One region of the Rothia sp. HMSC071B01 genome, then DNA from elsewhere that is predicted to be linked to it. Evidence: predicted binding sites of a transcription regulator. Region 1 holds the regulator's gene; the other holds the start of a gene.
What was found. Region 1 encodes LexA, which represses DNA repair genes until DNA is damaged. Its sites were predicted from a motif close to TCGAACANNTGTTCGA; they were not measured.
Positions count from the first base shown of each region.

Region 2: a site for LexA is predicted at 1,596-1,611, ahead of uvrA (excinuclease ABC subunit UvrA). Genes of this name have one in related genera too.

Region 1 is NZ_KV795081.1:21,281-28,648, forward strand. Features, by position in the region: gene HMPREF2527_RS09625 (LysM peptidoglycan-binding domain-containing protein) at 1-406, opposite strand, end outside; gene lexA (transcriptional repressor LexA) at 1,236-1,910, shown strand; gene HMPREF2527_RS08300 (ATP-dependent DNA helicase) at 2,156-4,228, opposite strand; gene hflX (GTPase HflX) at 4,235-5,947, opposite strand; gene HMPREF2527_RS08310 (class I SAM-dependent methyltransferase) at 6,090-6,713, shown strand; gene dapF (diaminopimelate epimerase) at 6,840-7,368, opposite strand, start outside.
Region 2 is NZ_KV795070.1:256,186-263,553, reverse strand. Features, by position in the region: gene uvrA (excinuclease ABC subunit UvrA) at 1-1,572, opposite strand, end outside; gene HMPREF2527_RS02670 (MBL fold metallo-hydrolase) at 1,714-2,487, opposite strand; gene HMPREF2527_RS02665 (formate--tetrahydrofolate ligase) at 3,737-5,449, opposite strand; gene HMPREF2527_RS02660 (zinc-dependent alcohol dehydrogenase family protein) at 5,682-6,731, opposite strand; gene nrdF (class 1b ribonucleoside-diphosphate reductase subunit beta) at 7,057-7,368, opposite strand, start outside.

The DNA of each region.
Region 1 (7,368 bases):
AAGTCAGCAGAGGCAGCCCCTTCAGGAAACCGCGCACAGTACCAAGACGACGAATAGAAGCGGGAACCGCGCGCAGAAACTCGCCGCCCTTAGCCAGAAGAACACTCTTCACGCTAGGGGTCGGCGCATCAGAAGCAGTCTGCGCGCCAGAAGCTACAGAGCGAACCGGTGCCTGAATAGAGCCAGCAGGGGCAGAAGCGGCGGGAACACGAGTAGGCTGACCCACCTGAGCGGGGCGAGGCGCATGAGCCGCACGAGAAGAGCGAACAGACTGCGAAGACGCAGGCACACGAGAACGCCCCTGCACGGTGCTGGCGGACGCAGTGCGGGCGGGGTGAAGTACCACCAAACCTGCCGGAAGGTGTGCAGAAGTGTCACGAGAAGCAAGAGGTGTTGCAGTAGTCATTGTGGTTCCTTTCTCTTAGCTCGCCCCGGGGTTACCTCGCGGGTCTAGCAATGCCGAGCGATACCCGCTCGGAGGTCCTAGTTGAGTGATAACTATGGAGTGGTGATTGTTAGGCGATAACTATTGGGTAGCTATTCTCTAGTTAGGTCAGAGCGCCGGATGCACCGGGTTGCGCTGGGTCGCCCCAACACCCCATCCCCTGCGCTCTCTCTTCGCCGGATGCTCCCTAGAGCATCCGGGGTAGATCGTGCGAAGAGAGAGGCAGAGGATTCGAATACATTCGAACACTCCTTCACTCGCCCCTCCTGGAAGACTCCGGGTCGAATCTTCGAATATTTTTCGAACATTCACCCGTAAATCCTGAATTTCAGGAGAGATTCAAGAGTATATACGAACTCTTGTTCTAAAGTCTAGCAGAGATGTACTAAAAATTTCTTCGAGTTTCGAAGAAAAAATCTAGAATATTTGTTTGAGTTTTTCGGTGTAGTGTTCTACACTGGTGTCAAGAGACGTTCCACACGCTCCTGATGAGTCCTACTCACAGCAGGTTTCTGTACCCGTTACAGCTTGGTTCTGTATCTAAATGCAGGTGCTGCTGACTGAGTTTTATAGGGCGGAGGCGCATACTCGTTGCCCGCGTATCGCTCCGGCACGGATAGAATTCCTCCACCCCCTGACGAGATAAGACCAATTTCAGCAGAACCAAAAAATTTTTAGGACACCATCGGAAAACGTGTGAAGCACCCATCCGTGCCCCGACCGGACTGTGTCTCAAACAGACTGCAGAGACCGGAATACAGAAATCGGGGCACAGACCGAAGGAAAAGAAATGGCAACAGCACCCCGTCCGGCGCTGACCGCGCGCCAGCAGAAGATTCTTGACGCGATCCGCACCGAGATTGAACAAAAGGGTTACCCGCCGTCCATGCGCCAGATTGGTGACATGGTGGGTCTTGCGTCCCTGTCTTCGGTCACTCACCAGCTCGGCCGTCTCGAGACCATGGGCTACATTCGCCGCGACCCCAAGCTCCCCCGCGCCATTGAGGTGCTGGATGAGAACGGCGTCGGCATCCACGGTAGCGCTTCCTCTTCCCTGCCCGAGCTGCCGAACTTCGAAGTCGGCGATGAGGACCTCGTACCCGTTCCCCTGGTTGGACGAATTGCAGCGGGCGGCCCCATTACCGCCGAGCAGTCCGTGGAGGATGTGCTTGCCCTGCCCCGCCAGCTGGTCGGTAACGGCAAGCTTTTCATGCTCAAGGTCAAGGGCGATTCCATGATTGACGCCGCAATCTGCGACGGCGACTGGGTGGTTGTCCGCGAGCAGCACACCGCAGACAACGGCGATATCGTTGCTGCTCTGCTCGACGATGAAGCAACCGTAAAGGTGTTCCGTCAGGTTGACGGCCACACCTGGCTCATGCCGCGCAACTCCAACTACGAGCCGATTATGGGTGACCGCGCAACCGTCATGGGTAAGGTCGTCTCCGTGCTGCGTAGTCTCTAGAAAACCACAGCCTCTAGAAGATGCAGTCTCTGAAAGACGCGGGCTCTAAACAGCCACAGCATCTCAAAGAAGCTGTTTTAAACAACACAGCCTCTAAAAGACATAGCTACGAGGCTTTTAGCTCTCTATAGAAATCACCCCGGTGATACGTAAACGTTCACGTATCACCGGGGTGATTTCTATATGTCTAAATTTATATGCCCAAAACGGGGCGGCGGCGCGGCAAGGAATGGATCTCGCCCGAGCTAACGCTCAATACTCGCCGAAAGACGAGCCAGCGCACCAATCACGGCTGCCTTATTCTGCGTCGACCACATCGGCGGCATCGCCTTCATCAAGAAACCGCCGTAACGTTTAGTCGCCACACGAGAATCCAGTACAGCCACCACGCCGCGGTCAGACACCGAACGAATCAGGCGGCCCGCGCCCTGCGCCATACGAATCGCCGCATGGTGAGCAGAAACCGCCATAAAGCCGTTACCGCGGTGACGGTTCACCGCCTCCGTACGAGCCTGCGCAATCGGGTCGTCCGGGCGGGGGAACGGAATGCGGTCCATCACCACCAGGCGGCAAGAGTCACCCGGAACATCCACGCCCTGCCATAGGCTCATCGTTCCGAACAGGCATGAGTCAACGTCCTCGCTGAACTCCTCCACCAGAGCCTTGAGCGAAGACTCACCCTGCAGAAGAATGTTCAGGTCGCTATGCTCACGCATGTACTCGGCGGCACGCTCAGCGGCACGCTTCGAGGAGAACAGGCCCAGGGCGCCGCCCTCCGACGCCTCGCACAGCTCACGCAGACGCTCCAGCTGACCCTCGTGCACACCAAATCCCGGAGGCTTCAAATCTCCGGCAACGTACATGATGCCCTGCTTGCGGTAGTCGAAAGGTGAACCCACATCGATACTCGTCCAGCGCGGCGCACCCTCCCCTTGCAGTCCCAGGGCAGCGGCTGCAACATCAAAAGAGTCACCCACCGTCAGGGTCGCACTCGTCAAAATCACGGTGCGGTCAGCGAACAGGCCGTCACGCAACTGCAGGCCAACGCTCAACGGAGCGATATTCAGGGTCGCCGGGTCGGTATCGGAAGCAGCCACGTAGCGGCCGTTCTCCCAACCGCCCTGACGAGAAATCCACAGAACGTCCTGCTCGCCCGAAGCCTCCAGAATGCGGCTGCTCATATCGTGCACCTCAGAGACACGCGAGCGCGCCATCTGCAGGCCGGCGTCAACGTCCTGACCGTCCGGTTTGGTATCGGACAGGGCGGTGCGGGCGGCATCGTTGACCGCAGAAATAGCGGTCAAAAGGCGACCGTCCAGGCCTTTCAGCAGGCCCTCGGCAAGACCCTCGAACGCGGTCTCCAGGGTGCCGGCTGCCATTTCCAGTGCGCCGGAATCAGCCTTCGAATGCTTCTTCACGCTACGTGCCGCACGGCGAACCATCGCAACCGTCAAAGAACCAGACACGGCACCGGTCACGCGGTCCACCAGCTCATGAGCCTCATCAATAATGACCGTCTCATGTTCGGGCAGAACCTTCATGCCTTCAAAAGCATTAATCGCCAGCAGGGCGTGGTTCGTGATGACAATGTCAGCCTCAGCGGCACGGCTACGCGCCATCTCGCTAAAGCACTCTTCCACCAGCGGGCAACGGCGACCCAAACACTCGGCGGCGCTGACCGATACCTGAGCCCAGGCGCGGTCAGAGACGCCGGGCTTCAGCTCGTCACGGTCTCCGGTCTCCGTGCGGTCAGCCCACTCGCGCAGGCGCACCACTTCCTCACCCACGCGCGAGGTCGAAGAAGGCATGTCGAAGAGAGCATCCGGCTCGTCTTCCGGGTAGCCGCCCTCCAGCTTGTGCAGGCAGAGGTAGTTATTGCGGCCCTTGAGCAGAGCCACCTGCGCCTGCGACTCCGGGCGCGGCTCCAGCGCTTGTAGAAGACGCGGAATATCGCGGTTCACGATCTGCGCCTGCAGGGCAAGAGTCGCCGTCGCAACCACAATCGGCTGGTCCGACTCCCCCACCCGCGCCAGGGCAGGAACCAGGTAGCCCAGGGACTTACCGGTACCGGTACCCGCCTGGACCAACAGGTGACGCTGCAGTTCAAGAGCCTGCGCCACATGCGCCGCCATGATGCGCTGACCGGCACGGTTCTGACCGCCGGTGGCGGCAACCGCCTCGTCCAGCAGGGTCAGGGCATCCTTCGCACCGGGCAGGGTCTCAAGCTCCTGCCCGGTGAATCGGGTGCCGTCGGTTGCCGGTCCGGGTACAGTTCCCGGGGTGTTTTTGGGCGCGTTGATGCTCTCGGTCACGCTCATACGCTCCTAGCGAGCCTCAGGGGTAGAGGACTGCTCGGAAACAGAAGCGGTCGCTTCGGTGAGGGCGTGTGCCTCCGCAAGTTCCTCTTCCAGAACCTCCAGCAGGTCGCCCTCCAGCACATACTCGGACAGTTCGGAGGCGACATCCTCACGAACCAGAGCCACCACGAAGGTGCCGTCCGATACGAAATCAGTGCTCTTAATTTCGGCGTCCCACTCGTGCAGGCGCGAAATAATCTCACCGTGCGAGTACGGAATCAGCAGCCTCACCTCAATGGAGGGGCGCGGAATGGTGTCCGCAATCTTCTGCTTCAGCTCCTCAATACCCTCACCGGTACGCGCCGAAACAATCACATGCTCCGGCTCGCGCTGGCGCATACGCTCCAGCACGAACGGGTCGGCGGCATCCGCCTTATTCAGCACAATGATCTCGGGGATATGGCGGGCGTCAACCTCCGCGATGACCTCGCGGACAGCACGAATCTGCCCCTCCGGGTCCGGGTGCGAAGCATCCACCACGTGCAGGATGACGTCAGCGTCAGCGACCTCTTCCAGGGTGGAGCGGAACGCCTCCACCAGCTGGGTCGGCAGCGAACGCACGAACCCCACCGTGTCAGAAAGGGTGTAGCCGATACCGTCCGGGGTCTGAGCCTTACGGACGGTCGGATCCAGGGTCGCAAACAGGGCGTTCTCCACGAGCACGCCCGCGTCGGTCAGACGGTTCAGCAGGGAGGACTTACCCGCGTTCGTGTACCCGGCAATAGCAACCGAAGGCACACGGTTACGGCGACGGTTCAGACGCTTCGTCTCACGCGCCGGCGCCATCGCAGCAATCTCACGCTTAAGCTTCGCCATGCGAGCGCGCAGGCGGCGGCGGTCCATCTCAATCTTGGTTTCACCGGGACCACGCGAACCGATACCCTCACCGGCTGCGGCACGGCCACCCGCCTGACGGGACAGGGACGCACCCCAACCACGCAGACGCGGCAGCATGTACTCCAGCTGAGCCAGCTCAACCTGCGCCTTACCCTCGCGGGACTTAGCGTGCTGAGCGAAAATATCGAGAATCAGGGCGGTGCGGTCAATAACCTTGACCTTCACAATGTCTTCGAGGGCGCGACGCTGAGAGGGAGCCAGTTCAGAGTCGACAATGACGGTGTCGGCGCCGGTCGCCTCCACAATGTCCTTGAGTTCCAGTGCCTTACCGGAGCCGAGGAAGGTGCCGGGGTCCGGCTTGAGGCGGCGCTGAACCAGGCCGTCCAGAACCTCGGAACCTGCGGTTTCAGCCAGTGCCGCGAGCTCACGCAGGGAGTTCTCTGCGTCCTCTACGGTGCCTTCAGTCCACAGACCAGCCAGCACCACGCGCTCCAAGCGCAGCTGGCGGTACTCGACCTCGGTGACGTCTTCAAGTTCGGTTGAGAGGTTCGCGGTACGGCGCAGGGCGCGGCGCTCAGCGAGATCTTCCTGATCACCGTCATATTCGGAGTGCTCGCGCTGAACGTCAGAAATTTCGCGCGCGCGGGTATCCAGCACACGGCGGCTATTGTTGCCGTGGGTGCTGGAAGAATTATCGCTGTGATGCGCGGTACCGGCGGCGTCATACGTAGTGACGGAGGCGGCGGCCTGGGATCGGCCCAGAACGCGGTCTACGGTGCGGCGCAGCTGCTCATCGCTGGGCAGCTTTTCGGTATCAGATACGGGGGTGTTCTTAGAATTCATACGATTCTAATTCTACCGCCGTTGCCCGCATCGGGTAGGGGGTTCGGTCGCCTGTGCGCTCAGGGCGTGCAAGCTATTGCCCCACCCGCGCATACTCTGCCCGTGTGCGGCGGGTTCTTGCCCTACCGGTACACTGGATAGCATGAGCGAGCAGCATTATTTCTCTGAAACCCCCGAGACCGAGTTCAAGCCCCGCCCCGTGCAGGTGGAGCTTGCCGGTCGCAAGGTCACTGTCACTACAGCTAACGGCATTTTCAGCCCCTCCGGCATTGATAAGGGCACCGCTATTTTGCTGCAGGAAGCACCCGACCCGCAGGGCGAACGCATGCTCGACATCGGCTGCGGTTGGGGCCCCATCACCCTGACTTTGGCGATGCTCGCACCGCAGGCGCAGGTGCACGCGGTGGACGTGAACTCCCGCTCCGTTAGCCTGACTGAACGCAACGCCGCCGCTCTCGGCCTGTCCAACGTCACCGTGGGAACCCCCGAATCGGTTGACCCCGAACTGCGTTTTGACACCATCTGGTCGAACCCGCCGATTCGCGTGGGCAAGGAGGTTCTGCACGAGATCCTGCTGACCTGGCTGCCGCGTCTGGCGCCCGGCGGTGACGCCTACCTGGTGGTTCAGAAGAACCTGGGCTCCGATTCACTACAGAAGTGGATGGACGCGCAGCTTGAGGAGCTGCACCCCGGCGAGTTTGAGGTGTCGCGCTATACGACTTCGAAGGGCTTCCGTATTCTGCAGGTGCACCGCTACGAGGACTAAAGCCCCTGGCGCTGATTCCTCTGGCGCTCATTGCTAAAAACGTAAAAGCGGCGGGTGTTTTCTGAATGTGTTATCAGAAAACACCCGCCGCTTTTCTCTATAAAATCTCTGTTCTAAAACAGCACGTTATCGCAGCACGACGGTTGCAACCATCTGCGCCGGACCAGCCAGAACAACATGCTCCAGGTCATCCGGGCCCAGCACGAAAGTCACCGCGAGGGTACCGCCGGGCACATGCACCAGCCACTCATCCGGTGCTTCCTCGCCGCCCCAGAAACGGGTCGCAGCAGCAGCCGCACACGCGCCGGTACCGCAGGACAGAGTCTCGCCCACGCCACGTTCGTGCACGCGCATACGGATAGCGCCCACATGCGCGCCGCTCTCAACGTCCAGATCGACCGGCACCACAAACTCAACGTTCGTACCGTTGACCGGGGCGGGGCTCACCTGAGGCAGGCTGTGCAGGTCCAGGCCGTCCAGCTTACCGTCAGAGCCGAGCATCACCACGGTGTGCGGGTTACCCATCGAAATGGACAGGCCAGCACGCGGAGTCTTCAGGCCGCGAGCAGACACCAGGCAGTCCTCGCCACCCTCGCGGGCAGCCTCACCGTGAATGAAGCTCCACGGACCCATATCAATCGCGTAGCCCTCTTCG
Region 2 (7,368 bases), on a different contig from region 1:
ACCAATCTGGGTTGCGAGGCGGATGCGCTGCGCCTCACCGCCGGAGAGCGTACCGGCGGAGCGTGAGAGGGTCAGATAATCCAGGCCAACGTCCAGCAGGAACTGCAGGCGCGCGTCAATTTCTTTGAGGACCTGCTCGCCAATCTTGGCTTCGCGGGCGCTGAGCTGCAGTCCGCGCACGAAAGCGAGCGCGTCAGCCAGGGACAGGTCGGTGATGTCTGCGATGGACTGGCCTCCGACCTTCACGCCGAGGATGGTCGGGTTCAGGCGCGCGCCACCGCAGGAGGGGCAGGCGACCTGGCGCATGTACTGTTCGTAGCGGTCGCGGGCGAAGTCCGATTCGGTTTCTTCGTGCTTGCGCTTGATGTACGCCTTCACGCCCTCGAACCCGGAGGTGTAGCGGCGTTCGCGGCCGAATCGGTTGCGGTAGGACACCTCAACCTTGTAGTCCTTGCCGTCCAGGATGGCGGCGCGGGTCTTGGCGGGCAGGTCCTTGAAGGGGGTGTTCAGGTCGAAGCCGAGCTCCTCCCCCAGGCCTGCGAGCAGGCGCAGCCAGTATTCGGTGGTTGCTTTGCCCTGTGACCAGGGGGCGATAGCGCCCTCGCCGAGGGTCAGGTCGGGGTTGGGTACGAGCAGTTCGGTGTCTACTTCCAGGCGCGAGCCGATGCCATCGCAGGCGCTACATGCGCCGAACGGCGAGTTGAAGGAGAAGGCGCGCGGCTCGATGGTGTCGATCTGCAGCGGGTGGTTGTTGGGGCAGGCGAGGTTTTCGCTGAAGGAGCGGGTGCGTTCGGGGTCGTCCTGCTCGCGGTCCACGAAGTCGATGAGTACGCGGCCGTCGGCGAGCTTGAGCGCGGTTTCAATGGAGTCGGTCAGGCGCTGGTGAATACCGTCCTTAATGACGATACGGTCGACGACCACATCAATGGTGTGCTTGTACTGCTTGGCGAGCTTGGGCGGGTCGGAGAGCTGCACGGTTTCGCCGTCCACGCGGGCGCGCGAATAGCCCTGGGTCAGCAGGTCCTTGAAGAGGTCGACAAACTCGCCCTTACGTGCGCTGACGACGGGCGCGAGAATCTGCAGGCGGGTGCGTTCGGGATACTCCTGCAGAATGTCCACGATCTGCTGCGGAGTCTGCTGGGTGATTTCTTCGCCGCATTCGGGGCAGTGCGGGTGGCCGATGCGCGCCCAGAGCAGACGCATGTAGTCGTAGATTTCGGTGATGGTACCGACGGTTGAGCGCGGGTTCTTGGAGGTGGACTTCTGGTCAATAGACACCGCCGGGGAGAGGCCCTCGATGAAGTCTACGTCGGGCTTGTCGACCTGTCCGAGGAACATGCGCGCGTAGGAGGACAGCGACTCAACGTAGCGGCGCTGACCTTCCGCAAAGATGGTATCGAAGGCGAGGGAGGACTTACCGGAACCGGAGAGGCCGGTGAAGACGACCATCGCATCGCGCGGGATGGTCAGGTCTACGTTCTTGAGGTTGTTTTCGCGGGCGCCCTGAACCCGGATGCTGGTCAGGTCGTTCGCTTTGAGTGCGGTGCTTCCGTGTGCCGGGCGGGGTGTCATCGAAAATCCTTTCGTCTTAATCTTCGAACTTAAATTCTACACCCTCATACCTTTCACCGGTGGGATTATGCGGCCGGTGAAGGCATGAGGGTGCAGTACTTATATGAGGCGGACTAGGAGGCGCAATTCGTCAGGCGCGGTTTACCAGCCACGGGTTCCCCACTCTTCCAGGTGGGGGCGCTCGTCGCCGAGGGTGGTGGAGCGGCCATGGCCGGGCAGTACGATGGCGTCGTCTTCAAAGCCGCCGAAGAGCTTTTCGAGCACGTTGGAGAAGAGCTCGCCGAACTGCTGCGGGGAGTCGGTCTTGCCCACGCCGCCGGGGAAGAGAGCGTCGCCGGTGAACAGCAGGGTTGCGGGAGTGCCGTCTTCCCAGGTGGTTTCGAGGGTGTAGACGATGGATCCTGGGGTGTGGCCGGGCACGTGCAGGGCGTGAATGACGGTGTCAGAGAGATAGAAGTCGAAGCTTTCGCCGCCGGTCAGCTCCTCTTCGACGGTGTAGTCTTCCTGCTCCTTAATAGCGGCTGCGTCAGCGGCGCCTGCGGAGGTGACGGCACCGGTGAGGCGGTCGAGCTCCTTAATGGCACGGATGTGGTCCCAGTGGCCGTGGGTGACCAGGATGCCGGTCAGACCGATTGCGCGGGGCTTGAGGGAGTTGAAGTCCTCGTCCCTCTCCATAACGCGCACGCGGCGTTCTTCGCCGTCTGCCAGTTCGAGCTGCGGGCAGTCGTGCAGGAGCGCGTCGAGGGTGTAGGCGTAGAGTTCTTCTGCGTCGTCTGCGGGGTCGATGAGTACCTGCTCGCCGGTGGCGCGCATGGTGATGAGGTAGACGCTGTTGTCCATCTCGGAGACGCTGAACGCACGGACGGTCAGTTCGGGGTTCTCAAAGATGAGGGTGGGTTCGGGGTAAGTAGTCATAGTTCCAGTGTAGGGGTTGTGACCGCACAGCAGGCACCTATGCGTAATACTCCCCTATCAGCGCATTCGGCGTTGAACGCGCGGGGTACATGTACGGGTTGCCTGTGCGGGATGCATGTGCGGGATGCACAGGGAACAGATTCTGGAGCACGCTCGATACAGATTGGGTTCAGCGCGGATTAGGTTCCGGCTGGATTCAGCCCGGCTGGATCCCGCCCGGCTGAGGTTCCACTGAAATTCAAAAGTTAAACAGAGAAGCGACTGCGCATCGATACACAGTCGCTTCTCATGACACCCAGGGGTATCTATCACTCACTCAAACACAAGCAACCCGAGGACTTTGGAAATCTCACGATTACTTGATGACTCAATAGTAGCGAACTTTTTGGGGGCTGTTTTACCACCCAATTTGGTACGGAGAGCCGGATTTAGTGACCCGCGCCTCATTGTAATCATTCTGTAATAAAAACAGGTGTTTTTTAGGGTATCCATACGTACCAATTTCATTTTTTTCGAGTTTTAGCGTGACTTATTTCACCCAAAATAATTTTAGAATTTCCCTCTTTTGGCACTTCGGTGCACCTTTAACTTAAGCTCCACACTCGGCAATCCCAAAGGTTCAATACCCAGTTTTAGCCCGGTATTCTGCGGAAGTAGAGGGTTAAGGTGAAAGTATCTTCAAGTACTTGCAACTTCATGAGCAGGAAAAAATGTACTGCTCACCGTTCAAAATCTGCACAATTATTCGCGCGAGGGCAAAATCAATTGGTCTGTTTTACCCCTGTAGGTACCCCCTAAAGTAGAGGTTTTATTACAAAACAATAACAATACCTCACCCAAAAGGCTCCCTAGAGCCACCCAAAAAAACATCTTTCAAAAAACAAAGTACCTAGTCAATACCATATTTTCACAAAATGCAAGACAGTGTGTCACTAAAAAATCAACCTCTATAGATTGTTTAATAAAACCTGACCTTTAAGCACAAATAGAGCCCAATTATTAACCAGCACGTACCAATTTCACCCTCAAAACAGGCGCTCTAGAAGCCTCAATGAAAGGTTGAAAGACCCCTCCACCAGGGGTTTCAGAATCCTTCACTCCCCCGTTTTCAGGTACTCTACTTCCCCTTATAATCACTACAGAGAGCACCATAGGGCACAGCAAAGGCGGCGCCCCTCCCCCGCTGTGGGGAAGGAGCGCCGCCTCCACTAGCTATAAATCAGCTGGAACAGCCGCTTTAGGACAAGCCTTAGGACAGGCCGACCATCACGCCATTCTCGTCAAAGCCGATGCGCTCAGCTGCGGGGCTCTTGCTCAAGCCCGGCATGGTGCGCATGGTGCCGCAGATAGCGTAGACGTAGCCTGCACCTGCAGCCAGGCGAACCTCGCGCACGGGCAGGGTCCAGCCGGTCGGTGCGCCCTTCAGAGTTGCATCCGAAGAGATGGACAGGTGGGTCTTCGCGATGACCACGGGCAGGTGCGAGTAGCCCAGCTCAGCGAAACGCTTCAGCTGCTTAGCGGCGGCGGGAGCAATGGAGATGCCGTCCGCGCCGTAGACCTTGGTCGCAACCTTCTCGATCTTGGTCTCGATGGAGTCCTCAAGATCGTAGGTGTACTTCAGGTCCGAAACGTCGTCACATGCCTCAGCAACCACGTCTGCCAGGTCGGTGGTGCCCTTACCGCCCTCAGCCACACCGCGGTGGATAGCGACGCGAGCGCCAGCTTCCTCAGCGATACGGCGGATAGTCTCGTGCTCGGACTCGAAGTCGGTCGGGAAGGCGTTGATTGCCACGACCGGCTGAACACCGAAGTTGCGCACAATCTCGATGTGCTTCTTCAGGTTCTCTGCGCCCTTCTCCACGTCGGAGGGGCTTTCCTGCAGCATGCCTTCGGGCAGGGGCTTGCCCGGAACGATCTTGTACAGGCCGGAGTGAGACTTCAGGGAGCGCACGGTAACGACGAGCACTGCTGCGTCGGGCTTCAGGCCGGAGACGCGGCACTTGACGTTGAAGAAACGCTCCGCACCCATGTCGGCACCGAAGCCAGCCTCGGTAATCACGTAGTCGGAGTACTCCAGGCCAACGTAGTCGGCGACCACGGAGGAGTTACCGGTTGCGATGTTGCCGAAGGGGCCCGCGTGAATCAGCGCGGGGGTGTGCTCCAGGGTCTGCAGCAGGTTCGGGTTGATGGCGTCTGCCAGGATGACAGCCATTGCGCCGTCAGCCTTCAGGTCGGCTGCGGTGACGGGCTCGCCATCGTAGTTCAGGCCGATCACGATCTTTGCCAGGCGCTCGCGCAGGTCCTTGAAGGAGGTTGCCAGCGAGAGAATCACCATGATTTCGGAGGCGCTGGTGATGTCGAAACCGGTCTGGCGGGTCACGCCGTCCATGCGTTCGCCCAGGCCCACGACGATGTTGCGCAGGGAGCGGTCGTTCATGTCGATGACTCGGCGCCACTCAATTGCGCGCGGGTCGATGCGCAGCTCGTTGCCGTGGTGCAGGTGGTTGTCGATCATTGCGGCAAGCAGGTTGTGTGCTGCGGTGACGGCGTGGAAGTCGCCGGTCAGGTGCAGGTTCAGCTTCTCCATGGGAACGATCTGGGAGTAGCCGCCGCCTGCTGCGCCGCCCTTGATGCCGAAGGTCGGGCCCATTGCGGGCTGGCGCAGCGCCAGGATTGCCTTGCGGCCGGTCTGGGCGAAGCCCTGTGCGAGGGAGACGGAGGTTGCGGTCTTACCTTCACCGAGCGGGGTGGGGGTGACTGCAGTAACCACGATGTACTTGGAGCCGCGCTTGCGGGCGGTCTCTGCGTTGGTGGTTTCGTCGAGAAGGACCTTAGCGACGTACTTGCCGTAGGGCTCAAGGCGATCTTCGCTGATGCCGTTGTCCGCTGCGATCTTGTTGATGGGCCAAAGATCGGCGGCAAGTGCGATTTCGAGGTCGGAAGGGAAAGGCTTCTTCGTCATTGTCATCCTTCGAGTTGTACGAATCATGCTCTTTTATTCTATGCCTTGGCTCACGCATTTGTCCCTCACCTCGCCGGAAGGTGGCAAATAAACTCAATTTTTAAAGCACTAATCCCCGCAACCGGTACCCTACGCTCACATGGAGTGAACAGGGTCGGTGCGGGGATCAGTAGCGCATACACGTCGGGTTGCCGGTGTAAGAAGGCACAAGAACCGACGATACGAGCGGCTATTACGGCATAGTCAGCAGAACCTTGGTGGCGGTACGCTGGTCCATTGCCTCGTAACCCTTAGCTGCCTCGTCGATGGGCAGAACCAGGTCGAACACCTTACCGGGCTCAATTTCACCCTTGTAAATCAGGTCAATGAGGGTCGGCAGGTACTTGCGCACGGGGGCGGGGCCGCCCTCCAGGTGAACCTGCTTGTCGAAGAGCTTATCGGTGCCGATGGAGCTGTCGTGCGGCACGCCCACGAAGCCGATGTAACCACCGTGGCGTACGCAACCGAGTGCCTGGTCGAAGGACTGCTGGGTACCAACAGCCTCAGCAACGCCGTGTGCGCCCACGCCGTCGGTGAGCTCCAGAACCTTGGCGATGCCCTCTTCGCCGCGCTCTTCCACGACGTGGGTTGCGCCGAATTCCTTAGCGAGCGCCTGACGTTCGGGGTTGCGGGACATGATGATGATCTTCTCCGCGCCGAGCTGCTTAGCGCCGATGACTGCGCTCAGGCCGACTGCGCCGTCGCCAATAACGACGATGGTCTTGCCGGGGCCTGCCTGCGCTGCGTCTGCTGCGTACCAGCCGGTGCCGAGCACGTCGGATGCCGCCATCAGGTGCGGGATCTGCTCTTCGGTGGGGGTTGCGGGGGTCTTGACGAGGGTGCCGTCTGCGAAGGGTACGCGGGCGTATTCTGCCTGGGTGCCGTTAGAGCGCATGCCGATGAATGTGTCGCCTGCTGCGATTGCCTTGAGGCAACGGGAGGGGTAGCCTGCGGTGCAGGTTTCGCACTCGCCGCAGGAGATGCAGAAGGAGCCTACGACGAAGTCGCCGGGGGCTACGGTGGTGACCTCGGAGCCGATTTCTACGACCTCGCCGATGTATTCGTGGCCCATTGCGCGGTGGTCGACGGGCTTTGCGTCTGCGCCGCGGTAGGGCCACAGGTCGGAGCCGCAGATGCAGGATGCTGCGAGCTTGATGATGGCGTCGGTGGGTTCGAGCAGGGTCGGCTTCTCAACTTCGTTGACGACGACCTTGCCGGGGGCTTCCATAACAACTGAACGCATGATATTCCTTTAGGGGTTGTGGGATAGTAGTCCAATAGTACGCCCCGCGCCCCGATATATCAATGATTTTTTATGCTACGGGGTGAAGGCAAAAACTCCGACAATCTGAACCCGCAAAACTGCTCCCACTCCCCCGCTTCCCCAGCGCTTCCACACCAGGTTAAACCGGGGAATCCTGGACATCCCGGCACGTTGAATAGCCCGGTTAAACGGCGGAACCCCCGCGCATCCATAGTGGATACGCGGGGGTTCCGCTCGGTTTATCTCAGCCTGATATCTCGCAGCGAGAAGGGGCTTAGAAGTCCCAAGCCTAGAAGTTTCAGCCTTAGAAGTCCCAGTCCTCGTCCTCGGTGTTCACAGCCTTACCAATCACGTAGGAAGAGCCGGAACCGGAGAAGAAGTCGTGGTTCTCATCAGCGTTCGGGGACAGCGCCGACAGGATCGCCGGAGACACATTAGTCACAGACGCCGGGAACATCGGCTCGTAGCCCAGGTTCATCAGAGCCTTGTTAGCGTTGTAGTGCAGGAACTTCTTAACGTCCTCACTCCAACCCACACCGTCATACAGGGAGTGGGTGTACGCCACCTCGTTCTCGTACAGTTCGTACAGCAGGTTGAAGGTGTACTCCTTCAGCTC